3 regions of the Psychrobacillus sp. 05T411 genome follow, and region 2 is predicted to be linked to each of the others. Evidence: predicted binding sites of a transcription regulator. Region 2 holds the regulator's gene; each other region holds the start of a gene.

Region 1 (10,587 bases), on a different contig from region 2:
TCGAAATATGTATTAGATATTTATCAACTTTTCACGAAATAATCCATACTTGATAAAACAAATAATAATTGATATGAATTACTGGAGGGTAACAATTTGATAAAAGAAGTGTGATCTACATGTGGATTATGGTCTACAAGTGAATGTTTATAAGTCGTATATGTATAATTTAAATGTTTAATATTGACCACTTATGGTCCACTTTGATGAATGAAACACATTCAAATTCGAAAACGGCAGCTTGAAGGAATTGATGTGGCTTTGCAAAACGGCACAATTTTTTGACGTCCCAAGTTTACGGTCACTGAGGAGTTTAAAGAACCGTATGCTAGCTGGAAATCGGGAGAGATTACTGCAGTAAAAGCAATGCAAGAAATTGGAGTAAAAAAGATTACTTTTATAAACTTGTCAGAGAGTATGAAGAAACATTGTAATCATTTCATGTATTTCTTCTAACCATGAGTAGCACTCATGGGAGATTAATCCTACTCTGGTTATTGCACAAGCCTTGCCTTTATTCTATAAAGAATGGGGTTGGTTCCAGATTTATCTTTTAACTCGATATAAACCTCCTGAAGACTCAGCCTTTTTTAAAAAAGCTTTTTCCGAGTCTCTTTTGTTATGCAATTTTATAGATTTTGGGCATTTTTTAATTTTCATGGGAGTTTAATTACAATCGTTCACAAACTAAAAGGTTTCTAATTGGTATTTACCAATCTATCCATTGACATCTGCTATTGAAATAAAGTAAATATGATATCAGCTATGTAAGTTTCCAGAAATGCCGCTGCAATGATTATCGGTAAAACAAAAATACAATAAGTTTTCTTATTGTCTCTAAGAATTTTTTAATAAAAGATGTACCTTCTTTATCTTTCTTAAATAAATTTTTTTACTTTACCCTAACATCTTGATTTAATTCAAAAAGAACCGCTGCAAGTAAGCATAAAGCAAAAACTTCAAAGATAAAGTGTGGGATAGAAGAAATTATTATATCAAAGCCTTTTTCCAAATCTACTTGTAAAGCAAGCCCATAGGCAACTCCACGCAGTGAAACGGTAAAGATATATTTATGACATACAAAAATTGTATTGGAATCAAGGATAAAATAAACATTTGCAAAGGTACCATAAATCCTTTATTAACAATATATGACCAAACTTTATCTAAGCCTGTAGATTCTTTTGTTTGGTCCGGTAACCTATTATCTAAACCTCCCATTACTTCTTTTAAATCCGGATTGATTATGTATGTTATTATCGTTGCAATAATTGTTAAGGCTGCTGCAAATATAAAAAAACTAATGGCTCTTTTGAATACAACCTTTGGCTGAGTACACATCATAATTTAAAATCATTCCCCTTAATTTATTTAACTATTACATTACTATATTATTCGACTATATTGTCAGATTGTTTAATACAAGATAAACAACACTTTTCAACTAACCTGCACCGTTAGTTGAACAAGAAAAAAGAGCATCTAAGTAGCTCAACGCTCTTCAAGTAAAGCACCCGTTAGCCATCCATGCAGTACAAAAAATGCTGCACCCCAGAGAATGAAAATGGTTAGGAAGTGTCAGTACTGATACTGACCGTAATCCATAGAATTATTTACGCTCTCTTCTTTTTTACGATTAAGTAGGGGTCTTCTTAAGTATTGTCATTTTTCATTTCTTTAAGAACTAATTAGTTCTTCCAAAACCTTTTTTAGGTCAACTCGCTCAAATGCAACTTTTTCTTCATTTATTCCTTCTTTTTATCCCTTCTTTCCTTAATCCTTCTTCTAGCAAACCCATCGTAGTTATACAAATTCACTTACTTTCCATAAAGCTCACACATTTACTCCTTTATTTTCGAAATCCACAACTTCCTTTTAAAAAGAAGAATCATCTTGAATTATAACCTTGATAAAAAAAGACTATAGCCAATCCCAATTTCGGCGGGCATGGCTATAGTCTGTTCATTTTGAACTATATACTAAGTTTTTCTAACTTTTCAAAAAAATCATTTAAGCTTCATTGCATCTGCAATTATTTTTGGTAAGTCTGTGTTATCGTGGATACCTACAAATTTATCGGATTGTGGACCAAATGCAAATACAGGAACAGGAGCTGCCGTATGACCATATCTTGTCCAGCCGACACCTGCACGTTCACTTAAAACTTTATTAATAGCAACTTTTGCATTTTCTGCTTGTTGAATAGTTTTTGCTTCATCCTCTGTTAATTCAATTCCAGTGTATTCTCGTACGACCTCTTTTACATTTAAACGGTCTTCATTTAATTGACTCGCCATAAATCCACCAGTAGCCGTTACATTTTTAAGAATCTCCGCTGCCGTGTTTGATGATGTAGCTGAACCAACTGACATTCCACCAGTTTCATGATCTCCTGCAATAATGACTAATGTTTTGCCATCTTGTTGGGCGAATTCAATTGCTTCTTGCACAGCTTCTTCAAAAGCTTTTGTGTCATGCATAGCGTAAGCAGCATCGTTTTCTTCGCCTGCCCAGTCAATTTGACTACCTTCTACCATTAAGAAGAAACCATCTTTATCTAGACTTAAAGCATCAATTGCCGTTTCTGTCATTTCAGCTAAACTAGGCTCTTCCGTTTCATCGCGATCAAATTCAGGAGCAAGTGCGTTAGCTGCAAATAGACCAAGTAATTTTTCTCCTTTTTCTACATTTACGTTTTCAGCATTTTCTAATTGTGCACGTGTTTCAACGAATTCAAATCCATTTTCTTGCGCTTCATCTATTAAGTTTATTTCCGTTTGCTTACCACCTTCTGAAGTTGGTATGAAATAATTTTTACCGCCACCTAAAATTACATCTACACCGCTTTCTTGGATGTATTGGCGGGCTATTTCTGTCTCATTACTACGATGTTCTACATGAGAAGCAAAACTAGCCGGGGTTGCATGCGTAATCGTAGAAGTGGCAACTAGACCGGAAGATTTCCCTGCTTCCTCTGAAGCTTCAAGAATTGTTTTTACTTCGTTTCCTTCTAGATCAAGTCCAATCACACCATTATTTGTTTTTATACCAGCAGCCATCGCAGTACCAGCAGCAGCCGAGTCTGTGATATCTGCATTTGCTGAATAAGTAGTGTACATTCCCTTAATATATGAATCCCATACTGCCTCTTGCCCTTTAAAAATACGGTAATTTGCTGCGTGATTTGCACCAAATCCATCAGGAATCATATAAATAACATTTTCTACTGGTCCGTTCACATTTTGTTTAACTTTTGAAGTAACCTCTTTTTTTGCTGCATCTGCATTACTTAAACCTACTCCTGAAAGAACAAGTCCAGTACTTAGCGCAATAAGACCAACTTTTTTTAACATGAATACCTCTCCTTAAAAAATATTATTTTTGTTGCTATTAATAGTTTATTAGTTATGTATTAATAGCGAATGAAGGAGCGGTAAATGTTCGATGACAAATTTTCAGTCATTTTACCTAAATGAAATTATTGGAAATATTAAAACACACTTCTAAAGAAGTGTGTTTATGGAACATTTAGTAAACCTCAATAAAAATGTATAGAACTATTAGATTTTATCTTAACAAAATTTACATTCAGAATTTTCTGGATTAACATAAATAATTATTTTGGTTGGGGAGCTATGGAACGTAATACATAAGCTGTTATTCCACTAAATAAGAGAACAGTGGAACCAATAATCAAAGCTAACATGAAAAACATCCTCTCAAATGCATTTGAAATTCATTCTCATTTACACAATAACACATTAATTCACCATTTTCTACATTTTTCTATTCTTTTTTACTGGTATTCATGTTAAAATTGAACTATATGTATGATTAGGAGGGGAAAAAAATGAGTGCTTCGAAGCATATACAAACTATATTAAATGGAACTATACAATCTTTAAAATCTGTTATCCCTCTTCCAATGGATATAAAGTCCCCTTCACTTATGGTACAACCTTTTGAGCAAAAAGAAATGGGTGTCCTAATAGGTATTATTGGTGATATTAAAGGTAGGATTATTATAGATTCAACTTCTAATTGTTTCTCTGGAATCGGAGCGACTATGTTCGGAATGCCTTTAGAAGGCGAGATGCTTGAATCGTTTACTGGTGAACTTGGCAATATGATTGCAGGTAATTTATGTACGTCCGTAGCCGCAAATGGAGTGGAAATTGATATTACTCCCCCTACTGTTATAGTTGGAACAACGAGATTATTCGGATTCCAACATGCCTTCAAATTACCTGTCGACATTGATGGAATTGGGAATTTAACGATTATTTTAACTATCGATGAATAGCAACTACAACTAACACAGAAGAACTTTCTACTAAGGAAGTTCTTTTTTTGTTGAAAAAATAAATAACTGACTTTTCTTTTAATAGTGATCATTAATCTGCATTCCGGGTATACGAAAAATGGGATGATACATTCTTCACAGTTAATTCACATAATCGCGCCATATGTGTGATTTTTATCACATCCTCTATTTAAAAATGTATTTATGATATAACTATACAAAACAAATATGGGAGGTGAAAAAAATGTCGAAAAAACGGGAGAAAGAGCCTGATTTAAAAGGTACGCTTTATTCAGTCGGTTTCCTCGGAGCATTTATATTAGTTACATGGTTCATGGCATTTTACTTATTTATTGATCGATTTTAATTTATTGGAGGTATACAACTATGCATATTCATAAATACGAAAAATGGTGGCTCACATTTGGAATTGGCTCCCTCGTTTTATTTTTAGTTATTGTTGGATTTAGTGCTTTCCATTACGGTTCCCATCCACCGAGTGCAAAAGTCTATGTAGATCCTGAGCGTGTCGATGAAATTGCACCATTTAACAAACCAGGTGTTCATAAAGTAGAAGGGAAAGATTGGGACTACGAAGTTGTTTTTGTCGCATCTGCTTTTTATTATAATCCACCTGAAATTGAAGTTCCACTTGGCTCTAAAGTTAAGTTTATTGCAACAACAAAAGATGTAGTACACGGTTTCCAAGCAGCTGGAACAAATATTAATATGATTCTAGAACCTGGTTATGTATCGGAATATGTTACAACGGTTGATAAAGCAGGAGAATATTTAATATTATGTAACGAATACTGTGGAATTGGACATTCTTCCATGTCGTCTATGCTAAAGGTGGTAGAGTAATATGGCAACTATAGCCGAAAAAACAAAAGATTTCATACAAGTAGATAAAAGAGATGGCAAATTAGCTCTAGCACATGTTTACGTCGCTTTCATCGCACTAGCAATTGGAGGCCTTTGTGGTTTATTACAAACATTAGTGCGTTCTGGAACGTTCACACTACCATGGGGAATTGGCTATTATCAAATATTAACGATTCACGGAGTACTTTTAGGTCTTATTTTAACAACATATTTCATATTTGGTTTTCAAATTGCTGTAGTAAGTAGAACATCCGGTACATTAACAGATAAACAACGCTTGCTAGGTTGGATTGGTTTTTGGGTCATGACCATTGGTACTACTGCATCGTCTATTATGATTTTACTGAACGAAGCTTCCGTATTATATACATTTTATGCACCATTACAAGCACATTGGATTTTCTATGCAGGGCTAGCATTGGTAATCGTCGGGTCTTGGATCGGTGGAGCAGGACTAATTTCGAAATATGTAGAATGGCGTAGAGCAAATCCGGGGCAACCAAGTCCATTACTAACTTTTATGGTTGTCGTTAACCTAGCTATGTGGATTATTTGTTCCTTAGGAGTAGCAGTCGAAGTGTTATTCCAACTATTACCATGGTCTCTAGGTTGGGTAGATAAAGTAGATGTATTGCTTTCTCGTACATTGTTCTGGTATTTCGGTCATCCGCTTGTTTACTTCTGGTTATTACCAGCATATATGGTTTGGTATGCGGTTATTCCAAAAATTATTGGCGGGAATATTTTCTCTGATTCTCTTGCTAGATTATCATTTATGCTATTCTTACTTTTCTCTATTCCTGTAGGGTTCCATCATCAATTAACAGAGCCTGGAATCAGTTCTTTTTGGAAGTTCTTACAAGTTGTATTGACATTGATGGTTGTCATTCCTTCCTTACTAACTGCTTTCTCGATGTTTGCAACGTTTGAAATTCGTGGTCGTGCACTTGGAGGAAAAGGTGTTTTAGGTTGGTTCAAAAAATTACCTTGGGGAGACGCACGTTTCTTTGCACCCTTTATCGGAATGGTAGCATTTATCCCTGCTGGTGCTGGTGGAATTATTAATGCTTCACACCAAATGAACCAGTTAATACACAATACCATTTGGGTAACGGGACATTTCCATTTAACGGTTGCAACAACTGTTTTGTTAACATTCTTCGGTGCAGCATATTGGTTAATCCCTCATTTGACTGGTAGAGTAATGACGAAACAAATGAACAGATTAGCAATTATTCAAACCATTGTCTGGACTTTCGGTATGTCCATTATGTCAGGAGCGATGCATATTGTTGGGCTATTCGGTGCACCAAGGCGTTCAGACTTTTCTACTTACGGAGGATCTGCACAAGCTGCTGAATGGATCCCTTATCAAATAGCGCAAGCAGTTGGCGGTACTATTCTATTCATCGGGATCATTTTAATCCTTTATATAGTAGCGAATTTAATCTGGTTTGCTCCAAAAGGAGAAACAGAATTTCCAGTCGCGGAAGTTTCGGAGCATGCAGAAAAAACACCAATGGCACTTGAAAATTGGAAGATTTGGCTAACAATCTGTATTGCATTAATCTTGTTTGCTTATACGGTTCCTGTTATCGAAATAATTCAAAATGCGCCGCCTGGATCTAAAGGATATAAATTGTGGTAATGAATAAATCTTTGGCATAATAACGAACACATAAGAAACGCTAAGATGCAAATATCTTAGCGTTTTTTTATGTGTTCATTAATCATGCAGTGTTAGTTATAACTTTTAATAATCTTCCCTACCCCGAAAGCAATTGAAAGGATTAGTAGTAGTGAAAAAAATAAAGCCCAAATACTACCTTCCCCAAACAAAGCAACTAATACAACACTAAATGAAGGGACACCTAGGCCGTATAGCAATGGTAATCCAATTGCCGTAGCAAGAACACCCATGACAATGATTAATAGCAATGATCTTTCTCATTTGCTCACAAAATTCACCTCCTATGCTAATACATTAACATAAAAGTAATAATTATCTGATTAATAAATAGATTGTGATTACTATACTATGTAAGGCTAGTATGAGAATTCATAGGCGGAGAATTTCCTGCTAATGTATATGTAGGAAGTCTAAGAAGCGAATATAAGCGGAGATATTCCGACTAATTACTCAAAATAAGACAAAATCCAAAGATTTGGTTAATATAAGCGGAAAAACTCCCCTTATTTTTAAGGAAATATGGGTATTTCCCAATTAAGCCGGAATTTATCCGTCTATTTTTTATACACAGAGAAATCAATATAAAGTTTAACTTAGCCTAACCATCTATTTTTTTGTATATCGATTTGTAAGTAAAAATGTAGTATATTGTGCTGTGGTACACTGGCTATTGTATCCCCACTTTATAATATACAAATTGCACTATAAATTCTACCAAAATAATTATGAGAATCCCTTTATACCAACAAAAATAGACCTTCAAATTACCATACAATTTGAAGGTCTATTTTGCATAACATTTTTAATGCTTGCGATAGGAAACGGAACTCGTTCGCCCTAAGCTTAGTTCTCTTTTTCTTAATTAAAGTTGGTAGATCCTCGTATACTTTTCTTCTAAATAATCTGCGAGGTAATTGCCGTTAAGCCCTTCCCCTGTTGCATCCTTCAATATTTCAAGCGGTTTTTTCAACGCTCCATATTGATGCACATTTTGTGTAAGCCACGCTTTAATTGGCGACAAATCGCCTTTTTCAAATAGCTCATCAAAATGAGGGATGTCTTTTAACATAGCTGCTTTAAATTGAGAAGCGTACATATATCCAAGGGCATAAGATGGGAAATAGCCGAAGCTTGCTCCAGCCCAGTGTACATCTTGTAAAATACCTTCCGCATTTGTTTCTGGTCGCACTCCTAAATATTCTTCATATTTAGCATTCCAGATTTCCGGTAAATCTTCTACTTTTAAATCCCCATTAAATAACCCTTTTTCAATTTCATAGCGGATCATTATATGCAGTGCATATGTCAGTTCATCTGCTTCAATTCGTATTAAAGAAGGCTTTACTTCATTAATAGCACTTAAAAAGTCTTCCATGGAAACATCGCCGAACTGCTCCGGCGAATAACTTTGTAGTTTTTCATAATTCTGTTCCCAGAATTTCGGATTACGCCCAACAAAGTTTTCATAAAATAGTGATTGCGATTCATGAATTCCCATAGAAGCGCCACCAGCTAAAGGAGTTCCAGTCAACTCTTCGCTAACATTTTGCTCATAAATAGCATGCCCGCATTCATGAATCGTTCCAAATACTGCCGAACGGAAATCGGACTCATCGTACTTAGTTGTAATTCGAACGTCTCCACGATTTAAGCCTATCTCGAAAGGATGCACAGTCTCATCTAGTCTTCCAGCATCAAAATCATAGCCTAGTTGTTTTAAGACATCTAAACTAAATGCTTCTTGTTTCTGTTTATCGAAATGTTTAAATAAGAAATCCGTTTTCGGTTGGTTAGGTGAATCCGCAATTTTCTTTAGTAATGGAACGATTCGGCTTCTTAGCTCTCCAAAAACTCGATCTAATACTTCCGTAGTCATCCCTGGTTCGTATTGATCCAGTAAAACATTATATGGGTTGTCGTCTTTAACTCCCCAATAGTTCACAAACTGCTTTAATGTTGCCACCATTTCTTTTAAGTAAGGCATGAACATATCCCAATCATTCGTTGCTTTTGCTTCTTCCCAAACGGATTCAGATTTGGATTGTAAAATAACGAATTTTTTATATTCTTCTGCAGGAATTTTCTTGCTAAGATCATATTGTTTTTTAACTTCTTCAAATACACGATTCGTCACTTGATCCGCTACATTTAACCTAGGCTCCAATTCGTCTAATAACCCTTTTAGTTCATCGGAAGTAGATAAATTAAACACATCAGTAGCAAGTACCCCTACCACTTCTGAACGTTGATCTAGCCCTTTTTTGGGAGCTCCCGTACGCATATCCCAATATAAAACCCCTAAAGCTTCGTTATATGCACCAATTTTCTTCACATAATCTAAAAATTGTTGTTCGACCGTCATTTCAAATCCCCCTTGTAATGAAAGTTATATATTTGTAGGTAAAATACCTGTAAATCTGCTTTCCAGTTTCGCTTCATCTTCATTAAGTAATAGATGAATTTCCCCATGGTCACTTGAAGTACGGATTAGACGACCGATTCCTTGCTGCAATCTTAACAGCATAAATGGTAATTCTACTTCCTCGAATGGATCATTCGAAAATGATCGTTTTGCATCAAATAATGGATCTGCTAATGGAAATGGCAAATCATAAATAATTACTCGCGTTAATGCTTCTTGTGGTAAATCGAGCCCTTCCCATAAATGGTATGAGCAAAGAGTTGCGAAATCGCCATTTTGAAACTCTTTTACGATGGTTGAAAGCTCACGATCTCCTTCAAATACGATATTCGCGGTAGAAGTCGTACGAGAGCGGAATTGCTCCATAGCTACTTTCGATTTAAATAATATTAATGTTTGTTGCTTATTTTCTAAAAGTGCATCTACTTGTTTTACTTTATCATCTTGACTTGATGGATGTGTATAAATTTTCATCACTTCATCATAATCAAACGGTGATTCCACCGAGAATGATTGGAACTTTTCAATACCTAAAGAATCTGCAACATAGGTAAAATCTTTTTCAATCGATAAAGTAGCAGAAGAAAAAACGATTGGTAATTGAGAAGTGAATAATTTTTCGTGCAAAATATCTGTAACTAGGCGAGGCATCACGATTAGCGTTTCATGTCCATCAATGATTTCTAGCCACTCTACGCCATCCCCTTTTTCCGTAAATAAACGTAAAGAGAATGCATACTGCTCCAAAAACTCCTCTACCATTCGAAGTTCATATTCAGGAATTGTAAATAGCTCCGACTCAAACACAAATTCTTCTAGCAAATCATCCGTAATACGAATCGCTTGTTTGCATATTTGAATAAGTTCTGGTGTTTTTTCGATTTTCATTCGTTCGCTTTCTTCTTCCGTGCTGTTTTTTCTTAATATGCCAAAAATACGGTCATGCGTTTCTTGCAATACTTCCATTAAATTCAATGTTTTTTCACGAACTCCGTCTACCATCACGCGTTCTAGTAATTGAATTAGTGTTTCACTTTGCACTTCGTATGTCAACGCCTTTTGCGCTGCATATTCAAGTAAATGCCCCTCATCTAATACAATCATCGATACATCGGGTAATAGTGGCAATTGTCCTTCTCGCACGCGAGATTCTTTTGTCCAAATATGCTCCATTAGAAACTCATGCGAACAAATGATTAGATCCGTTGATTCTCGATAGTTTTGACGATGGATTGTTTGACCACAGCGATTTCGAACATCACATACCATACATTGTTGTGTCGGATG
Region 2 (10,587 bases):
TTACTAAATTGGAGATTTCTTGTGACTGCTTGTCTAGCCCTTGAACCTTATGGACTGAGTCCCTCACTATTTTATCTATTTTGTCCATCTGAGCAATTGAATTCTTCATTAAGTCAGATCCATCTTTTGTCATATTTAAAACTTCTTTTGAATTTGCTTCAATACGGTAACCATTTTCATTTGCTTCTTGAACTTTTTCTGCAAAATTATTCATACCAAATGATAAGTCACTCGCACTATTGGCTTGCGTTTCAGAACCATACGCTAATTCCTGCATTGTAGATGCCACTTGTTCGGCGCCCATTTTTACTTCGTTTGCAGATTGAGTCAGTTCTTCACTTTGACTGCTTACCGTTTCAGAAACTGTATTGATTTGACTTACTATTTCTCGCAAGTTCTGATTCAACTGGTTTGTAGATGTTATTAATTGACCTATTTCATCTTTAGATTTTGATTGTAATTCTCCCTTACTTAAATTACCTAAAGCTAGTTGCTCCATTACATTTGTAACATGAGGAATTTCTCTTAACATACGTTTTAATAGGAAGAATACTAAGATAATAAGGATGAGACAAGCAATACCAAAATATAAACTCATCATGATTGTAAAAGTCTTAAGACTACTTAATGCTTCCTCTTGCGTTATAGACGTTCCGACAGACCAATTGGTTGTTGGAACTGGTGAATATCCGATGTATTCTAAGCCATCATTTACTTGCGTTAGTTCAAGTCCCTTTTCACCATCAACCATTTTCTTGCCTACATTTCCTATCTCACCAGAAAGTGATTGAAGTTTTTGTTCCAATATTAGCTTACTGTTTGGATGATACAGTATGGTTCCATCGCTGGAAAGTAAAAATGAGTATCCATTTTCCCCCATCTTATAAGATTGCATTAATTGCGGTAATTCATCTAAAAACAGATCTATCGCAACGATACCAACCGTTTTTTCACCCTCTTTAATTGGTTTCATCGCACTTAAAATCATTTTTCCAAATACTTCATCCATATATGGCTCCGTAAAATATACCTTATCTTCTGCTATGGCTTGTTCGTACCAAGGCCTGTTTTTTATATCGAAACTTGGATCTGATACTACATTATTACTTCCAACTAGAAAATTGGATGTATTGCTGGCAATCCAAGCCATTGCAACAGCATCATCTGTTTTAACAATCGCATCAAGTGATTTTAAAACCCCATCGTAATAAGCATTTGTTGTTGCCTCATCTCTTGATGCAACTGTATTTAAGTATTTTAGTATCTCTTGGTTTGTTGCAATTTGTCTTACAATCGTTCCTTTATCTGCAAACATATTATTAACTTGATCAGCAATTGCCTCGCTTTTCGTCGATACATTATCTTCTACACTTTGAACTAATATGGATTTCGTATATGAATTAATCAAAAACCCCGTAATTGAAAATACAATGATGATCGCTATAAAAAGAACAAAAGCTACTTTTGTTGAAATACTATTACTAATCCAAGAAAATAAGTTTAACTTCGTTTCATTATCTTTTTTACCCATTAATATATTCCTTCCTATCCTATGTAGACTATATCTTGTATCTTTTATAAGGCATTGTGTACCGCTTTTTTTACTATATCCTCGTTAAAAGTTTTACAACAAAATCAATATAGCCAGCTTATATAGACTCCAAAATCATACTTCACTGTCCCACCGCTAGAACAAATAATAACTTTACCACTGGAATTCGTCTTTTAAATTTTTACTGCATCGTTACCATTTTTCCCTTCCCTCTAGATAAGAGATACTTAGATAAATCACCTTATGCTTCATTATCCTCAGTGAAAGGATAAGCAATCTCCATGATTGCGTTGAAATTAAGCACATCTCATCCATTTCTTCGTGTAATCCAAGTTATTTGAATCAATTCCAATGTTAATGATTTTTATCTTTAAAAAAGACTCCTTCCCTACATAAACTTATACTCTGTAGTAAATCTTTCACATTAATTATAATTGATTTTCCAAGCCTTAAGAACCACCAAAATATAGTACTTAATGATTATATTTTAACGATTCTTGAAAAAAATATATCGAAAATACCAATTTACCCTTAATTAAAATAGAAAATTAGTTAAATTCTTATAATTAATAACACATTTTTTTCAAAATCTGTTGCAATTCTAGAAAAGGAATAAACACTTAAAGAAACAAAAAAAGGTTTCTCAAAAGTTCGGGAACTTATGAGAAACCTCTTTATTTATGTGTTTTTTAAATTTAGGAATCAATTGGGTATCAAATTCCTCTCTTGATATCCTTGAAACGTTGATGTAACAGATTTTTAAGTACTTGATTACATGACTGTTTAAAAAAAGAAGGCTGTCTCCATTTTCATTGGAGACAGCCTCTTTTTATGACTAGGATATACAATTTTGCATTCACCATCAGCATTAACGAGTAACTTTGATAGTTCCTATGTTTACAAACAAATGCCTGTTATGCTTTTGGAGGTGTTCCTTCAGCGTTTGACACAATAGCATCGATTTGGATTAAAGCATCTTGAGGTAAAGCTGATACGCCAACTGTTCTTCGTGCAGGAACTCCGCCTGGGAAGAATGTTTTGTAAGCTTCGTCTACAGCATCCATATCTGCGATGTTTTTAACGAAGATATTTACTTTAACGATATCTTCCATAACGTGATCGATACTTTCAACAATTGCCTTAATGTTTTTCAAGCACTGTTCTGCCTGCTCTTTTACACCACCAGCTACCAATTCACCAGTTTTTGGATCTACAGGTAATTGAGCTGAAAGGTTATTATAATGAGAGAACGCTACAGTTTGTGTAGATAGAGAACTTTTTGGTGCATTTTCAGTGTTATTTGCCCATATAACGATACCATGTCTGTCTTCAATAGCTTGTGGAGGTGTACCATCTCCGTGTGATACTACTGCTTCAATTTGCACTAAAGCATCCATAGGTAAGGCTGAAGCTGCGACTACCGTACGTGCTGGGACATAAGCTACGGCTCTAGCAATAGCCGAATCTGGGAAAAATGTTGAATAAACTTCATTTACAGCTTCAGTATCCGATAGATCTTTAAGGAAGATATTAATTTTAACAATATCGTCAAAAGGAACGTCAATACTTTCCAAAATTGCTTTAATATTTTTTAAACACTGTCCAGCTTGCTCTTTTACACCACCAGTTACCAATCTACCAGTTTTTGGATCGATAGGTAATTGAGCTGAAAGATTATTGTAATGAGAGAATGACACGGTTTGTGTAGATAGAGGACTTGTTGGTGCATTTGCCGTGTTATTTGTAAGTTTGATGAGGTCGCCTGCTTGTGGGGCGTTTGGAATTGTACCTTCACCGTGTGAAACAAGTGCTTCAATTTGTACTAAAGCATCCATTGGCAAAGCTGCAACTGCAACTGTTGTTCGTGAAGGAACATAAGTTGGGAAGAATGTTTTATAAACTTCATCTACAGCGTCAACATCTTTGATATCTTTAACGAATACTGTGATTCTAACAATATCGCTCATAACATGATCGATGCTGTTTACAATTGCCTCAATATTTTTAAAGCACTGTTCAGCTTGCTCTTTTATACCGCCAGCTACCAATTCACCAGTTTTTGGTTCGATAGGTAATTGTGCTGAAAGATTGTTGTAATGAGAGAATGCTACAGTTTGTGAATATAGACCGTTTCCGCTTGGAGCATTTTCCGTATTTTTTGCTGTTACTGCGTTATAGTTGCTCATGATAAGATTTCCCTTCTTGATAAATATTTACTAACATAAGTATGCACCGAAAAACACGGTCTTAACCGCTCGGATTGCACTACAAAATTATAGCAGGGTTTGTTCATTTCGTCTAACGTTTTGTGATAAATGAACAACTAAAAAATAAAAACAAAAAACTTCCCACAAGTCCATTGAACTTGTGAGAAGCTTTTTTTTTATAAGGGAATGTATTATTACATCATGCCGCCCGTAAGGTGAAAGTGTGTAATATCTTTCACGATGTAATCTAAAAGTGCGCTATATCAACATTTCTAAAAATGTTCATTGTAAGATCTTTAACGGAATTTTATCGCTTTTCATTTGGTTGCGTTAGCAAAATGTTAGCATCTATTCACACACTAATTCTGTGTTACTTGTAGGTCACAGAGGTATTAAATGATGTAGTCTTGTTAACCTAACTAAAACTACGTCTTGAGTTCTGCATTTATTTTTATAAAAAGATCTAGAGTTCTTCCTCCTGAGTAGTTAACCACTGATTTTTCGGAGTTTATTACTCCATTCTTCTGATAACCAGCTCATGGATAAAACTAAAATCTACATGGCGATAAATTTTTCGCAATAATTGATGTTCAGGTGATGAGTTATTTATTATCATAACGTACTAAGCCGTAGTTCATAAAAATACTGCACAATTGGATGCTTTAACTTCATTTTCTCGTTCATGTTTAAAATTCGTTTTTTTCCAACCCGTTTGTCCACCAAAGCTAAAATATTCAATAGGATATCATTACTCTCTATGCTTTCCTCTATAGAAGTGGATAAAAACTTATTAGCTACAACGGTAAAATTTGATTTACTTAATGATGACTGCGCTGACAAAAGCTCTTTTGCATATTCCGACAATTTTCTACCCCTTGCAATTACTTGGAGACGATCTTCCGGAACCATTCCCTTGGTTTCTTTTCTTACCGCTTCAATTTCCTCATTATTGATAGGAATTTGGATATCTGAATCATTCTTAATTTCCAGCTCCGTCTGATACCATCTGATTAAGGTAGTTTTATCACTCATATTGAGTACATTCTTTTTATCTACCGCAATATAACAAAGTCCTGCTTTATCAGGTAAATAACGGTAGCCGGTTGCACTGTATTCAACCCTTCCATCTAATGCAGGACAGAGAAAACTCTCCAGATTTTTCTTCAATTTACTCCATGCCATATAATTCTCCTTCATTTTTATATTATAAATATTTATTGAGGCAGTCGTTCTTTTATCCATAATACAATAACCAACACATCGATCATACTAAATACTAGATTTAAGTGTGACTTGAATTTCTGATGTATCGATAATAGTGAGCAAATAAAATTTATAGACTGATGAGACATAACTATAGGCTTAAGACAACAATATTATTTAAAAAGATATATCGAGCATATAGCATCAATAATAATCATCCTAACACAAATAAGACTCGAACAAATCAGGGATTGACTTGGCATTTAGATTACATATCATCAAGAATATCCATCTCCACGTTACTAAAGAAATGAAAAAAGAAGCCTCCCATAAGTTTAGTCAACTCATGAGAGGCTTCATTTTTAATCTTTTATGTTAGCATTTCACTTTCACCTTACATATAAACCCATACATATCAAGGGTTGATGCGACTTATTACATCATGCCGCCCATACCACCCATATCAGGCATGCCCATTCCGCCGCCTGCTGGTTCTGGAATGTCTGCTACTACTGCTTCTGTCGTTAAGAACAATGCAGCTACAGATGCAGCATTTTGTAGAGCTGAACGAGTTACTTTTGTTGGGTCTACGATACCAGCGTCGATCATGTTAACCCATTCGCCGTTCGCTGCGTTGAAACCAGTACCGATTTCTTCGCGTTTTAGACGGTCTACTACGATTGAACCTTCTAAACCAGCGTTGTTTGCGATTTGGCGAACTGGTTCTTCTAATGCACGAAGTACAATTTTCAGACCAGTTGCTACGTCGCCTTCTTGAGCTTCTGCCACTTCAGCTACTTTGTTATATACATTAACTAGTGCAGTTCCACCACCAGATACGATACCTTCTTCCACAGCTGCGCGCGTTGCGTTTAGTGCATCTTCAATACGAAGTTTACGTTCTTTTAGTTCTGTTTCTGTTGCTGCTCCGACTTTCACTACTGCTACACCACCAGCAAGTTTAGCTAGGCGCTCTTGTAGTTTTTCTTTGTCGAATTCAGAAGTTGTTTCTTCTAATTGTGCACGGATTTGACCTACACGGCTAGCGATGCGATCTGATTCTCCGTTACCTTCTACAACTGTTGTGTTGTCTTTTGTTACAACGACTTTAGAAGCTCGTCCAAGTTGTGTAATGTCTGTAGATTTTAAATCTAGTCCTAAATCTTCTGTAATTACTTCAGCGCCAGTTAGGATAGCGATATCTTCTAACATTGCTTTACGACGATCACCGAATCCTGGAGCTTTAACCGCTACAGCATTGAATGTTCCGCGTAGTTTGTTTACAACTAGCGTAGCTAATGCTTCCCCTTCTACATCTTCAGCAATTAGTAAAAGTGGTTTACCTTGTTGTACAACTTGCTCAAGCACTGGAAGGATTTCTTGAATGCTAGAGATTTTTTTATCCGTAATTAAGATATATGGATTGTCCAAAATTGCTTCCATTTTATCTGAATCTGTAACCATATAAGGAGATGCGTATCCACGGTCGAATTGCATACCTTCTACTACGTCAAGCTCAGTAGTGAATCCTTTAGATTCTTCGATTGTGATAACTCCGTCGTTTCCAACGCGTTCCATAGCTTCAGCAATTAGTTCGCCAACTTCTGAATCTCCAGAAGAGATCGCAGCAACTTGAGCGATAGACTCTTTGCCTTCGATTGGTTTTGAAATTGTTTTTAACTCTGTAACTGCCGCTGCAACTGCAAGGTCGATTCCTTTGCGGATTCCAACTGGGTTTGCTCCAGCTGTAACGTTTTTCAATCCTTCACGGATCATTGATTGTGCTAAAACGGTAGCAGTTGTTGTACCATCACCAGCGATATCGTTTGTTTTAGAAGCAACTTCTGCAACTAGTTTTGCACCCATGTTTTCAAATGCATCATCTAGTTCGATATCTTTTGCAATTGTTACACCGTCATTTGTAATAAGTGGTGAACCGAATTTTTTCTCTAAAACGACATTACGTCCTTTTGGTCCAAGCGTTACTTTTACAGCATCTGCTAGTTTATCTACCCCACGTAGCATTGCACTACGAGCGTCTTCACTGAACTTAATTTCTTTTGCCATGATTTAGTTACCTCCTAAGTTTTGTTTCGATTTTTTATTAGCCAATTACTGCTAGAACATCGCTTTCGCGTAATATTAAATATTCAGTGCCTTCATATTTTACTTCAGTACCTGCATATTTAGAGAAGATAATGCGGTCTCCTTCTTTTACGTCCAATTCTACGCGAGTGCCGTTATCAAGTACTCGTCCAGAACTTACAGCAACAACTTTCCCTTCCTGTGGTTTCTCTTTAGCAGAGTCTGGAAGTACGATGCCAAATGCTGTTTTTTCTTCTACTTCGATTAATTCGATTACGATACGATCACCTAATGGTCTTAACAAGTGAAACAACCTCCCTAAATTTGTCGAATTTTATATTATTAGCACTCTTAGTCTTTGAGTGCTAACACACTTATAATAATAATTAATAACAGAACATTTTGCAAGTAAGAAGGCTAACTTTTTCTTTTCTCCTATATTTCCTTTACAATAAAAGAAGATTGTTAATATAGAGAGGAATCATTTCAAATGAAACAACAAAAAACCGCACTATACATTTTGATCACCTACTGTGTAATGCAACTTTCAGGAGTAGTTTTTGTACCCCTCCTTCATAAATTACTCCAAACAATGGATGTGCAAGATCCAGTGCTCGCCACTTACGGTTGGTGGATGTTCATCAGCATGGGAATTGCTACCTTTTATACATTGTATATTATCCGCAAAGACAGCACATTTCTACGCCCACTAAAAGGACAGCAAGCTACTTTAGGGGGAGCAATCGGCTTTGGTATTATTGGATTTTTCCTTGTTTTTTTTGGTCAAATTTTTGCAGCAAATTTGGAGATTAAGCTGGGAATAGAACCAGGTTCTGAAAATACAGCGCAATTTATTGAGATTTCACATAGTGTTCCTTTCGCGATATTTGCCATTGTAATTTTTGCGCCTATACTAGAAGAAATTATCTTCCGTCGCATCATTTTCGGTTCTTTATTGCCTAAAACGAACTTTTTTGTAGCAGCGCTTGTTAGTGCGATCGCATTTGCAGTTATACACTTCGAGTTTACGCACATCCTACTATATGCGGTGTCTGGGTTTATATTCGCTTTTATTTATTACAAGACAAAACGCATTATAGCTTCGATTATTTCCCATATGTTACTGAATGGGTTTGTGGTACTTGTTCAGTTTTACGGCCCTGCGATTAAAAAGTTCTTGGAAACTTATTCGCAAATACCATAAAGAAAAGCCTTCCATTTGCTGGAAGGCTTTTATTCATTCTTCTGTATGCTCATTTCGTATCAAGTAAATCAACGTTTGCACCTCGACAGACAAGTCAATCGTATGTACTCGAATCGTATCTGGCACGGATAACCTCACCGGGGTAAAGTTCAAAATCCCTTTTATAGTTGTTTTCGCTAAACGGTCGGCAACTTCTTGTGCAGAACGACTTGGAACTGTAACAATTACTAATTCAATCCCGTACTCTGCCAGTTTTGCTTCCATCACACTTGGATGAAAAACCGGGATATCACTTTTCATTATTCCTTCTACTGGTGCTTTCGTGTCAAAAGCAACGACAATTTTTGTATTGTGATTTTTCTGAAAATTATACTTGAGAAATGCAGTTCCTAGACTACCTACACCTATTAATGCTACATGAGCAGCTTCGTCTTGGTCTAGCGTTTTTCGGAAAAATTCTAGCAGTGTCGGAACATCATAGCCGTATCCTTTTTTACCGAGTGCGCCAAAATGAGAAAAATCTCTTCGTATCGTTGCGGAATCTATTTTCATTGCCTCGCTTAGCTCTTGGGAAGAAACTCGTTTATGTCCTGCATTATGAAAGCTTTGCAAAAATCTATAATATAACGGAAGTCTTTTCGTTGTTGCTTGAGMAATTCTTGGAAGTTCAGGTCTCATGAAAAACCCTCCTATTTCATTGGTACAAATCGTTATTATATTACTAGACATTTCCTTCCTTGTAAAGCTAGGGCGTTGCAACGTTTGTCCCTATCTATTACACTAAGGAGAGAATTGAGGTGCCAATAATCGTGATTGTTTTACAAGTCAATCAAGTAACAAAATCCTTTAACGGAGAAGATATATTAACAAATGTAAAGCTAGAAGTCCAAGACCGAGATCGTGTCGCACTCGTCGGACGAAACGGTGCTGGAAAGTCTACTTTACTTAAAATAATTGCCGGTGACATGTCGTATGATTCCGGCGATATCATTATGCCAAAAACTGTTCGCCTAGGTTATCTAGAGCAACATGCAGGACTTGAATCGAAGCTTTCCGTATGGGAAGAAATGAAATCCATTTTTAGCCATCTGATCGACTCGGAAAAAGAGCTACGTTCTCTAGAAGCACAAATGGCAGATCCTTCGATATATGAAAATGCTGACGCTTATGCACGCGTAACTGCAGCGTATGATGAACTACAACTTGCTTTCAATGAAGCGGGAGGTTATCGATTTGAATCGGATATCCGCTCCATTTTACACGGCATGCAGTTTTTCCCTGAAGATTACGATAAGCCTGTACAAGCATTATCTGGTGGACAAAAAACAAGGTTAGCCCTAGCAAAAATGTTACTAAGCAAACCTGATTTGCTTATCCTTGATGAGCCAACGAACCATTTAGACATCCAAACACTTAGTTTTTTAGAAAATTATTTAAAAAACTATAATGGGGCCATTTTAATCGTTTCCCATGACCGCTACTTTTTAGATCAAGTCGTGAACTTTGTATATGAAGTTTCTCGCCATAACGTGACTAGATATGTTGGGAATTATAGTGCTTATTTAAATGAAAAAGCAAAAAACTATGAGCTCGACAAAAAGAAATATGAGAAACAGCAAGAGGAAAAAGCAAAATTAGAAGACTTTGTGAGCAAAAATCTAGCACGTGCTTCTACGACAAAAATGGCACAATCCAGACGGAAAGTCCTTGAAAAAACAGACTGGATGGATGCCCCAGATGGCGATGAAAAATCGGCAACTTTTGGATTTTCTATCGATCGGCCGAGTGGAAATGATGTATTAAGACTGGAAGAAGTGGCAGTTGGATATCCAAACAAAACAGTTTCCTCGAATATCTCGTTTTCCGTTTATAAGCAAGATCGTATTGCGCTTGTCGGGCCAAATGGCGTTGGGAAATCCACTTTACTGAAAACACTGATGAAGCAACTGGACAATGCAGCCGGAAAAATCCAATATGGAACAAACGTCCAATTCGGTTACTATGACCAAGAACAAGCTGCTCTCACTGGCAATAAAACCGCTTTGCAAGAACTATGGGATGAATGGCCACTGATGAACGAAAGAGATGTCCGCACTGTTTTAGGGCGCTTCCTATTTAGCGGCGATGATGTCCAAAAAACAATTGCTACCCTATCAGGCGGAGAGAAAGCAAGACTTGCACTAGCCAAATTAATGCTATTAAAAGCAAATACACTTGTACTCGATGAGCCGACAAACCATTTAGATTTAGATAGTAAAGAAGTACTTGAAAATGCATTACTAGACTTCCCAGGTACCATTATTTTTGTATCGCATGATCGGTATTTTATTAACCGG
Region 3 (10,587 bases), on a different contig from region 2:
TACCTCGACCTGAAACAGAAGAGCTAATAGAAGAAGTAATAAAACGAATGAAAAAACTATTTGGTGCACAATTTGCACCGAAAGTAGCGGATATTGGAACTGGTAGCGGCGCAATTGCTATCACGATCAAAAAAGAAATGCCAGATGCAAAAGTTACTGCAACGGATATTTCGCCCCAAGCATTGGAAGTAGCCACGCAAAATGCACAAAGGTTAGAAGCAAATATTATATTCAAACAAGGGGACTTACTTGCCCCTATTGCAAATGAAAAATGGGATATCATCTTATCGAATCCACCTTATATAGCAAATGAAGAAGCGGAAGTCATGTCCGATACAGTACTAAATTATGAACCACATCTTGCTTTATTTGCCGAAGAAAATGGCTTGCAATTGTACCGAAAAATGACGGAACAGCTTCCGCAACTAATGAATATTCCCAGTTTCATAGGTTTTGAGATAGGATATGCTCAAGGTCCTGCGGTTCAAAAAATGCTTCAAACCGCATTTCCGGAAGCGCGAGTAGAAATTATAAAAGATATTAATCAAAAAAATAGATTTGTTTTTTGCACAATCGATGTATAAGTTATGAATCTACTGGTAACAATGTTCCTAAGGGAGGAATGTTACATGTTACCAGATTACGAGATAAAAAAAGCACCGCGACTTAGCGGGCAAATAGATGCAGTTATTTTCTTTATATGGATGTTGTTACTCATCCAATTTTGTTTGTTTTTTCTTTTCCAACCAGGAGAAGAAGCGGAAGGTATGCGTTTTCGATTAATCGCCAATAGTAATACAGTTCAAGATCAACACATAAAAGAAGAAGTAAAAAGTGCAATTGAACCAATTTTAATGAACTATACACAAAACCAGCAACAAACATATAGCGAATTAGAACAAGTTGTGGATAAGTTATCAGAAAAGTTAAACGAAGAGATTCATATATCCACAGGCATGGCACTATTTCCGCCGAAAGTATGGAATAACGGGATAACTTCCCAAACAAATGTCGAATCGATTGTCATCTCGATTGGGCAAGGACGTGGAGATAACTGGTGGTGCTCACTATTTCCTAAGGTTTGTTACAAAGAAGATGTAGAAAAAGAAGAAAAGCCTAAGTTCTGGGTGTGGGAATGGCTAAAAAAGAAATTTTCCACATAACTATCCACAAAATTCAGAAAGTTATCAACAATATGTGGACAACTTAGGAAGAAAGGAGAAAATACGACATGAAAACAGAAATTGCGAGTGTGGATAACTTGTTGAAAAAAGAATTTAGTTATACACAGGCTGTGGATTTATTAAAATCAGGAGAAACGGTTGCTTTTCCGACTGAAACGGTATACGGATTAGGTGCAATTGCAACAAGTGAATCTGCTGTTTCTAAAATCTTCGCAGCAAAAGGCAGACCGCAAGATAACCCACTCATTGTGCATATTGGATCAAAAGAAGAGTTAGATGCATTTACACAAAATGTTCCGAATTTAGCTAAAACATGTATGGACATTTTTTGGCCGGGAGCACTTACACTTGTATTACCGATTAAAACTAATTCGCTTGCTAAAAATGTAACAGCTGGTTTAAATACAGTCGGCGTTCGTATGCCGGATCATCCCGTAGCACTTGAATTATTAAGACGGTTAAAACAACCGGTTGCCGCTCCAAGTGCCAATAAAAGCGGAAAACCAAGTCCGACAAAAGCGATGCATGTGTATCACGACTTAAACGGGAAAATCCCCCTAATCTTAGATGGCGGAGCAACAGGAATTGGATTAGAGTCAACCGTTTTAGATTTTACGGCAGAAGTGCCAACGATATTACGCCCAGGTGGAGTAACGAAAGAAATGCTCGAAAAAGTAATCGGACAAGTAAACGTGTCTCAACTTACAGATGCAGTAGAAGCACCCCGCGCACCAGGTATGAAATACGCCCATTATGCACCTGATGCTCCTGTCTATTTAATCGAAGCATCTACCGGGAAAGTCGAGCAAGCTATTGAACAAATACATAATGATCAGAAGAAAGTAGCGCTAATCGCCACAGATAGTTTTCAGCTAACAAAAGCGGACTACTATTTTTCATTAGGACAAGAACACCAACTAGAAGACGCTGCCCACTTACTTTATCAAGCACTTAGAAGCTGTGATGAAACAGACGCAAACATAATATTAGTCCCTATATTTTCAAAGCAAGGTGTCGGAACAGCTATTATGAATAGACTTGAGAAAGCATCTAATGGGAAATGGTTTGAAAGTTAACTACTGTAATAACGTACTAGGTACTTTATGTATAGGTGCTTTTGGAGAGCTTTGAAAGGAACGAGTTCTACACCATTACCGGGATTTCTTGATGTGTAGGGATGCGACAAAGTCGCATCCCTACACATCTTTTTCGGTAATCGTGTGGTGATCATTCGTCCGTCGCTCTCCAAAAAATCAAACGGTAATGGTATAGCAATAAGTCTGTCCAAGACCTCCGAAAAAGATACGAAGCAGATTTTGTTGTTAGAGAGTGCTTGCTCTTTTGTTAGCAGAGTGTATTCTCTTCCATTCTTTTGCATACATTTAATTATGCAAACGGACGGGGGAGATTTTTTTGTGGCGTGAAATAATGGCAGGTGCACTTATGTCAGTAGATGTACTCATTTTGTTTTCGCTCGTTCTATACCGAAAGCAAATTTTCACATTAGCAGCGTGGGTAGCTTCTTTACATATGCTATTTCCGTTAATCGGTTATTATGCGGGAACGATAGTACAAAACTATTTGCAATATGCAAGCCCTTATTTATCTGGATTTTTGCTGATGCTTGTTGGATTACAAATGGTTTTAGCAAGGTCCCCTAAACAGGTGCCATTGCTATCACCTTATCTACTAGCTATTGTGGCGAGCATCGATACCTTTTCAGTAAGTATTTCATTTGGTATGCTTAAAGCAGAAAAGTTTCTATTCATATTAAGTTCAGGTATATTTTCTTATTTGGCTGTATTTATTGCACAGAAAGTCATTTTTAAACATACTTTTTTAAATCGAGGGCTTATTATGAAGTTGGCAGGAGTAGCTATTTTAGTATTAGGAATTATAATTTTACGAAATATTTAACAATTTATAAAAATGTTTGTAGCTAAATAATATATACTAGAGATGAGGAAATATAACGATGAATATTTTGTTTGTTTGTACGGGAAATACTTGTAGAAGTCCAATGGCAGAGGCGATATTAAAGGCCCGAAATGTAGAAAATCTAAACGTCCGTTCCGCAGGTATTTATGCGATGGATGGAGGAGAAATGTCGCGTAATGGGCAAATGATCTTAGATAAAGAAAATATATCCTTTACTCATAAATCAGCTGCGATGAATGAATTATTGATCGACTGGGCAGATCTCGTGCTTACCATGACAGCATCACATAAACAAGCAATTATTTTTGCGTTTCCACAAGCTATATCCAAAGTATATATGTATAAAGAATTTGTGACACCTGAACATGTACAAGATGTATCTGATCCCTATGGAGGCGATTTACATACATATGAGCGCACGTTCCATGAACTACATACACTTACAGATGAACTAGTGAAAAAACTCCAGGGGGATTAGGATGACAACAGAAAAGAAGCGGTACTCATTTGGAATTCAAAAAAAGATTGTTTTATTTGTTACGATTTTAGCAGTTGTAACTTATACAACAAGTGCGGTGTTCATCAATTTTATACAACCGCTAATAGTTGAAGATGCAACAAAATCGCTTAGCTTCGAAATCGGCATGTATGCACTAGGCGTTATCTGGTCCGGGATACTTGCATACTTTTTCAGTGGACTCATTATTAAGCCATTATTTAATTTGGAAAAAGTAGCGACCCTTGCCTCGGAAGGTAAAATCGGTGTAGATGTGGAAGTCCCTCAATCAAAAGATGAAATACAGTCTGTTTCGATCGCTTTTCAATCGATGCTTGTCAATTTAAGAGAAATGGTTCAAAGCATTGAAGATAACTTTGAAAAAACAAATAATACGGTGCAACAATTATCACAACAATCTTCTGATGCTTCTGAGCAGGCAGAAGCGATTGCCCAAACGATTGCCCAAATTTCTGAAGGGGCTGAACATTCTGCAGTTGCAGTTCAAGAAACGGTGGAATCTGTGGAAGATGTTCGAGTACTAGCTTCCCAAGTAAATATGCGCGCCGAAAAATCAAACGTACAATCTGGAGAAATGATCCGTGGTTTAGCGCAAACTACCAAAGTCATTCAATCGCTTGTAAATGGTATACAACAAGTTGCTTCTGGAAGTGAAGCGGCTTTAGTGAATGTAAAACAGCTAGAAGTAAACGCAGGGAAAGTGGAAAATATTATTCAATTAGTAGGCGATATCGCAGCCCAAACGAATTTACTCGCATTAAATGCATCCATAGAAGCTGCTCGTGCTGGGGAACACGGAAAAGGTTTTGCAGTCGTAGCGGAAGAAGTGCGTAAACTAGCAGATGAAAGTGGCAAAGCGGTGCAAGGAATTTCTGAACTAATCATCGCTATTCAAACAGATGTCCAAACGGTTGTCCATCAAATGACCAACCAAGTAAATTTCGCAGTAGGAGAAGCAAAACGTGTTTCCGAAACGAATGAGGCTGTAGAAGGAATGTCCCATAAAATCCATGAGATGGCGGAATCTGTTATAGAAATTTCTTCATTGGTGGAAAATCAATTAACCAATATCGAGAACACTGCACGTCAATCACAAGAAGTAGCTGCGATTGCGGAAGAAACGTCTGCAGGAGCAGAAGAAGTGAGAAGTGCAACAGATGAACAAGCACGATCAATTGAACAAATTGATCGCTTATCGTTCGGATTAAAGCAACAATCGGAAGAGTTATTTAAAGTTATTTCGCAGTTTGACAGAAATTCGTCAAAATAGATCTTATAAATACAATTCACTTCAAGTGAATTGTATTTTTTTTTGCGGATAAATGGTATGATGAATGGGAGTACTAAAACAGAAAAGAGGGAACAAATTGAAAATTGCAATTTCTTCTGATCACGGCGGAAATAATCTTCGCAAGGAAATTATACAACAATTAGAAGAGCTCGGACTTTCTTATGAAGATTTTGGTCCTACGAGTGACGATTCTGTTGACTATCCTGACTATGCAATGCCAGTAACAGAAGGTGTTGTAAGTGGGAAGTTTGATCGTGGTATTTTAATTTGCGGTACAGGCATTGGTATGTCGATTGCGGCAAACAAAGTAAAAGGGATTAGATGTGCATTAGTGCATGATGTATTTTCGGCAAAAGCAACTAGATGCCATAATGACTCGAACGTCCTTGCAATGGGAGAACGAGTAATAGGTCCAGGTCTTGCAAGAGAAATCGTTGTAACATGGCTTGCACAAGATTTCGAAGGCGGTCGCCACACGCGCCGTATCGAAAAAATTTCTGCATTAGAAAATTGAGCGTAAAAGGGGATTTTCAGATGGAAGCACAACATTTGTGGAAAGAACAAATCGAACAGCTTCTCCTGGAAGTGGAGCAGCAAATCGACTTACACGAAGACGATCTTTTTGTCATCGGCTGTTCAACCTCAGAAATTATAAATGAAAAAATTGGTACTGCAGGCGGTTTAGAAGTGGCAGGGGTTTTATTTGGTCCACTAAAAGCATTTGCTATGCGCAACAAAGTGCATTTAGCTTTTCAAGGATGCGAGCATATTAACCGCGCGCTTACGATGGAAAGAAAAACGCAAAAGCTGTATCGATACCCGGAAGTTTCGGTTATTCCAGTTGTTCGCGCAGGTGGCTCCATGTCAGCCTATGCGTACACACAATTCCAAGACCCAGTCGTAGTCGAGCATGTGAAGGCGCATGCCGGCATTGATATAGGACAAACCCTTATTGGTATGCAGTTACAACCTGTAGCTGTTCCAATTCGCGTGTCCACAAAACAAATTGGGGGAGCAGTCGTGACGATTGCCAAAACACGTCCGAAACTAATTGGTGGAGAACGTGCATTTTACGGATGATATCAGAGGAGGAAATGAGAAGTGGAGAAAATTTTAGCACAAGATTCAGCAGTATACGAGGCTATGCTGGCAGAGAAAAAGCGTCAACAAGCAAATATCGAGTTAATCGCATCTGAAAACTTTGTATCCGAAGCAGTAATGGAAGCACAAGGTTCAGTGCTTACCAATAAATATGCAGAAGGCTACCCAGGCAAACGCTACTATGGTGGTTGTGAGCATGTAGATGTTGTAGAAAATATTGCTCGTGACCGTCTGAAAGAAATTTTCGGAGCAGAACATGCAAACGTACAACCCCACTCTGGATCACAAGCGAATATGGCAGTTTACATGACGGCTTTACAACCAGGTGACACAATTTTAGGGATGAACTTATCACATGGTGGGCATTTAACGCATGGTTCCCCTGTAAACTTTAGTGGAATCCAATATAATTTTATTGAGTACGGTGTGAGTAAAGAAACAGAACTGATCGACTATGAAGAAGTTCGTGCCATTGCATTAGAACATAAACCGAAAATGATTGTTGCTGGAGCTAGTGCATACTCACGCGTTATCGACTTCGCTAAATTCCGTGAAATCGCAGACGAAATTGGAGCTTACCTATTTGTGGATATGGCACATATTGCAGGTTTAGTTGCTGCGGGACTTCATCCAAATCCAGTACCACATGCACATTTCGTTACATCAACGACACATAAAACATTACGTGGACCACGTGGTGGATTAATCCTTACAACAGAAGAATTTGCAAAGAAAATTGATAAAACAATTTTCCCTGGAATCCAAGGCGGTCCATTAATGCATGTTATTGCTGCAAAAGCAGTTGCATTTGGTGAAGCACAACAACCAGAATTCAAAGATTACCAAGCGCAAGTGATTGCAAATGCGAAAGTCCTAGCTGATAGTTTAGTAGCAGAAGGTCTTCGTATCGTATCTGGTGGTACAGACAACCATGTAATGCTTGTAGACGTATCAGCAATTGACCTAACAGGTAAAGTGGCAGAACATGTGTTAGACGAAGTTGGAATTACAGTGAATAAAAATACAATTCCATACGAAACACTAAGTCCATTTATCACTTCAGGCGTTCGACTAGGAACACCAGCGGTAACTTCTCGTGGATTTAAAGAAGAAGAAATGAAAGAAATTGCTTCTATCATCGCAAAACTTTTGAAAAATCACGAAGACGCGGATGTCATTCAAGAAGCAAAAGAACGCGTTGCAGCATTAACTAATAAACTTCCTTTGTATAATTAATATGAAAATTTGAAAATAAGCTACCTTTTATAATAGAGAGGTAGCTTATTTTTTGTGTATTGGTAAACTATAAAATTCAAAATATAAGGATAACCTTTTTCAAGTGAAAAAATGCGGCATTCTTTATATTGAATGTGATATAGGGATGGGGAAGGATGTCAATTTATTTTTGTGCAACATATTAAGTGGTGCGCGCTACATTATGGTCTAATTGCGCAATGTTTATAAAAAAATGGTCACAGTCAAGGTCGTTTCATCACGAGTCAACTTGCTATTATGAGAAAATGGTTGCTTTCACCGGCAATTTGGTTGCTTTCATGCTGTTTTGATTGCTTTCGGACTAGAATTGGTTGCTTTCAATGATCGGTTGGTTGCCCTAAGCCATTTACTGGGTACGCGCAATTAAAAAATGGTTAAAATATCCATTTCCCGGCGGGTCCGCTCGGAGAAACAAGCAATTACCATTGAATTTCCCAACAGAGTGCAGAAATCCCAGCGGACCCTAATCGAGCTATGCAATCTCCGTTCATCGGTCAAAAATCATATTTTTACAAACCCATGGCGCCCCTGAAATAGACGCAATATTAAAACATGCTATTAGTAGTATGTTACCTGCATTATTTGTTATAATTAATAGAATTTCAAATAAAACCACGAAGGAGACAAAAATATGCCGAAAGTATTCGTATTTGATCATCCACTTATTCAACACAAACTCACATATATCCGCAACATTGAAACGGGAACAAAAGAATTCCGTGAACTTGTGGATGAAGTGGCTACACTAATGGCCTTTGAAATCACACGTGATCTTCCATTAGAAGAAACAGAAGTGGAAACACCGGTACAAAAAACAAAATCAAAAGTGTTAGCTGGTAAGAAAATTGGAATCGTTCCAATACTACGTGCTGGAATTGGAATGGTTGACGGTATTTTAAAATTAATTCCTGCTGCAAAAGTTGGACATGTTGGACTATACAGAGATCCAAAAACACTACAACCCGTAGAATATTACGTGAAGCTTCCAGCAGATGTGGCAGAACGCGATTTCATTTTAGTAGATCCTATGCTTGCAACTGGTGGATCTGCAATAGAGGCAGTTAACTCCCTTAAAACCCGTGGTGCAACTAGCATTAAGTTTATGTGTTTAATTGCAGCTCCAGAAGGAGTAGAAGCGTTGCAAAATGCTCATCCGGATGTGGATATTTATATCGCTGCACTTGATGAAAAATTAAACGATCATGGTTATATCGTTCCAGGGCTAGGTGACGCGGGTGACCGTTTATTTGGTACGAAGTAATAACCTTCCCTTCCTTAAGGGGAACCATAGACACAAAAATAAACATTTGGCAAGCAAATAATAGACTCATTTTTCTTAAATTTGACAATACCATGTCGAAGTAAATCTAATTGTGAAGTTTCTCACATTTAGCAATTGACATCAATTTGCCCCTATTGTATGCTTACAAAGGGTAACAATGATAGGGGTTTCATGCTCGGAACGCCTGTCGTATCAACTTTCTACTAGATTCACAGTTTTTACTTTATCAAGAAAAACGTGGGGATTCTTTTTATGCGTCAGACAAGACGTCCGTTACAAGGGATAGCATTATATTCTGCGATTCTCTCACAGCTTGTAGGTTCTATATTAATAGGAATATTCACAGGAATGTGGATAGATAAAACATATGGAACCACTCCAGTTTTTTTAGTAATTTGCTTACTACTCGGTCTTATGACTGGTATATTAGCGCTTATTACTACCATTCGAAAATATGATTCAGGAGACTAAAGAACAATGCTAGAAATGCAACGTATTTTTACGAAGCAGAAGAAATACATATTTTTTTTGCTCGCAGTATATGCGCTAGGTTGGGGACTCACCCCATATTCGACAATATTTGCAGGCTTAGCACTAGGTTCATTATTTGGTCTGTATAATTTCTGGATTCTAGTACGTAGAATGGAGAAATTTGATCGTGTGTTATCTGGTGAAAAAGGACGAGCAGGTTTAGGTACTGTATTCCGCTTTGCATCTGGTATTGCAGCCGTTGCAATTGCACTTGCCCTTCCAGAGTATATTCATCTTATTAGCACTGTGATTGGTTTAATGATTCCCTATGTTCTACTTCTTGTAGAACGTATTATGTTTCATGCAAGAAATCAGTAATGAGTATGTGAAAGAGAGGTGAATGAATCGTGGAACATAAAAATCCAGAATTTGTGTTTCTAGGGATGCACGGTAACTGGTCCAACATTTTAATGCTAGCAGTTACTACACTCATCGTATTTTTGATCGCATACATTGCGACAAGAAACTTGAAACTGAAGCCAACTGGTATGCAAAACTTCATGGAGTGGATTATGGACTTCGTCAAAGGCATTATCAAAAGTAACTTCGACTGGCAAACTGGTGGACGATTCCATATTCTTGGAATTACATTAATCATGTTTATCGCTGTAGCGAACGTACTAGGACTTCCGTTTTCTATTTCGTATGACGGAGTACTTTGGTGGAAATCTCCAACAGCAGATCCAACAGTAACAATGACACTTGCAGTAATGATTCTTCTATTAACGCACTACTATGGTATTAAAATGAAGGGATTATCGGAATACGGAAAAGACTTCTTAAAACCGCTTCCATTCCTATTACCTTTAAAAATTATTGAAGAATTCGCAAATACGTTGACACTCGGTCTTCGTCTTTACGGAAACATCTATGCAGGAGAAGTTCTATTAGGACTACTTGCAGGTTTAGCAACAACTGGTATTTTCGGCTTTGTTGGAGCAATTATTCCAGCAATGGCATGGCAAGGTTTCTCCCTATTTATCGGTGGAATCCAAGCGTTCATTTTCGTTATGTTAACGATGGTTTATATGTCGCACAAAGTGTCGACAGACCATTAATATAACTGCTTAAATTTAAGCAGAAATTATTTAAAACAAAACAACATTCCAAGGAGGAAATTAAACAATGGTAGGTTCAGTTGGTCTTTTAGCAGCAGCTATAGCAATCGGTTTAGGTGCACTTGGTGCAGGTATTGGTAACGGATTAATCGTTTCAAAAACAGTAGAAGGTATCGCTCGTCAACCAGAAGCACGTGGAGCTTTACAAACAGTTATGTTCATCGGGGTAGCATTAGTTGAGGCGATTCCAATTATCGCAGCAGTTATCGCATTCATCGTATTAAACAAATAATAAACATAGACAAGTATATAATGGCGGAAACTTATCCGCCATTCTCTTTATGAATTAGAAAACAATGATGAAATATTTACATTATAAAAGCAAGATCTCTTAATAGCGTTTGAAAGGA

What was found. Region 2 encodes Rex, which represses fermentation and respiration genes when NADH is low (regulators of the CRP and FNR family bind a similar motif). Its sites were predicted from a motif close to TTGTGAAATATTTCACAA; they were not measured.
Region 1: the regulator Rex is predicted to act here: its motif matches at 4,469-4,486, upstream of AC1DFT_RS17250 (cytochrome c oxidase subunit 2A).
Region 3: the regulator Rex is predicted to act here: its motif matches at 8,678-8,695, upstream of AC1DFT_RS08505 (AtpZ/AtpI family protein).

Annotation. Positions count from the first base shown of each region.
Region 1 is NZ_JBFTLO010000029.1:12,496-23,082, reverse strand. Features, by position in the region: gene AC1DFT_RS17265 (hypothetical protein) at 1,015-1,344, opposite strand; gene AC1DFT_RS17260 (alkaline phosphatase) at 2,007-3,353, opposite strand; gene AC1DFT_RS17255 (chemotaxis protein CheX) at 3,851-4,303, shown strand; gene AC1DFT_RS17250 (cytochrome c oxidase subunit 2A) at 4,548-4,670, shown strand; gene AC1DFT_RS17245 (cupredoxin domain-containing protein) at 4,691-5,167, shown strand; gene AC1DFT_RS17240 (b(o/a)3-type cytochrome-c oxidase subunit 1) at 5,169-6,836, shown strand; gene AC1DFT_RS17235 (hypothetical protein) at 6,929-7,126, opposite strand; gene AC1DFT_RS17230 (carboxypeptidase M32) at 7,741-9,240, opposite strand; gene AC1DFT_RS17225 (ATP-dependent DNA helicase) at 9,265-10,587, opposite strand, start outside.
Region 2 is NZ_JBFTLO010000004.1:126,330-136,916, forward strand. Features, by position in the region: gene AC1DFT_RS04755 (methyl-accepting chemotaxis protein) at 1-1,531, opposite strand, end outside; gene AC1DFT_RS04760 (RidA family protein) at 2,467-3,738, opposite strand; gene AC1DFT_RS04765 (SF0329 family protein) at 4,372-4,941, opposite strand; gene groL (chaperonin GroEL) at 5,398-7,029, opposite strand; gene groES (co-chaperone GroES) at 7,067-7,351, opposite strand; gene AC1DFT_RS04780 (lysostaphin resistance A-like protein) at 7,538-8,251, shown strand; gene AC1DFT_RS04785 (redox-sensing transcriptional repressor Rex) at 8,285-8,929, opposite strand; gene AC1DFT_RS04790 (ABC-F family ATP-binding cassette domain-containing protein) at 9,061-10,587, shown strand, end outside.
Region 3 is NZ_JBFTLO010000008.1:125,636-136,222, forward strand. Features, by position in the region: gene prmC (peptide chain release factor N(5)-glutamine methyltransferase) at 1-584, shown strand, start outside; gene AC1DFT_RS08460 (stage II sporulation protein R) at 630-1,163, shown strand; gene AC1DFT_RS08465 (L-threonylcarbamoyladenylate synthase) at 1,232-2,260, shown strand; gene AC1DFT_RS08470 (manganese efflux pump) at 2,598-3,101, shown strand; gene AC1DFT_RS08475 (low molecular weight protein arginine phosphatase) at 3,160-3,600, shown strand; gene AC1DFT_RS08480 (methyl-accepting chemotaxis protein) at 3,602-4,909, shown strand; gene rpiB (ribose 5-phosphate isomerase B) at 5,007-5,444, shown strand; gene AC1DFT_RS08490 (TIGR01440 family protein) at 5,465-6,010, shown strand; gene glyA (serine hydroxymethyltransferase) at 6,032-7,267, shown strand; gene upp (uracil phosphoribosyltransferase) at 7,938-8,567, shown strand; gene AC1DFT_RS08505 (AtpZ/AtpI family protein) at 8,841-9,059, shown strand; gene AC1DFT_RS08510 (ATP synthase subunit I) at 9,066-9,437, shown strand; gene atpB (F0F1 ATP synthase subunit A) at 9,467-10,177, shown strand; gene atpE (F0F1 ATP synthase subunit C) at 10,245-10,469, shown strand.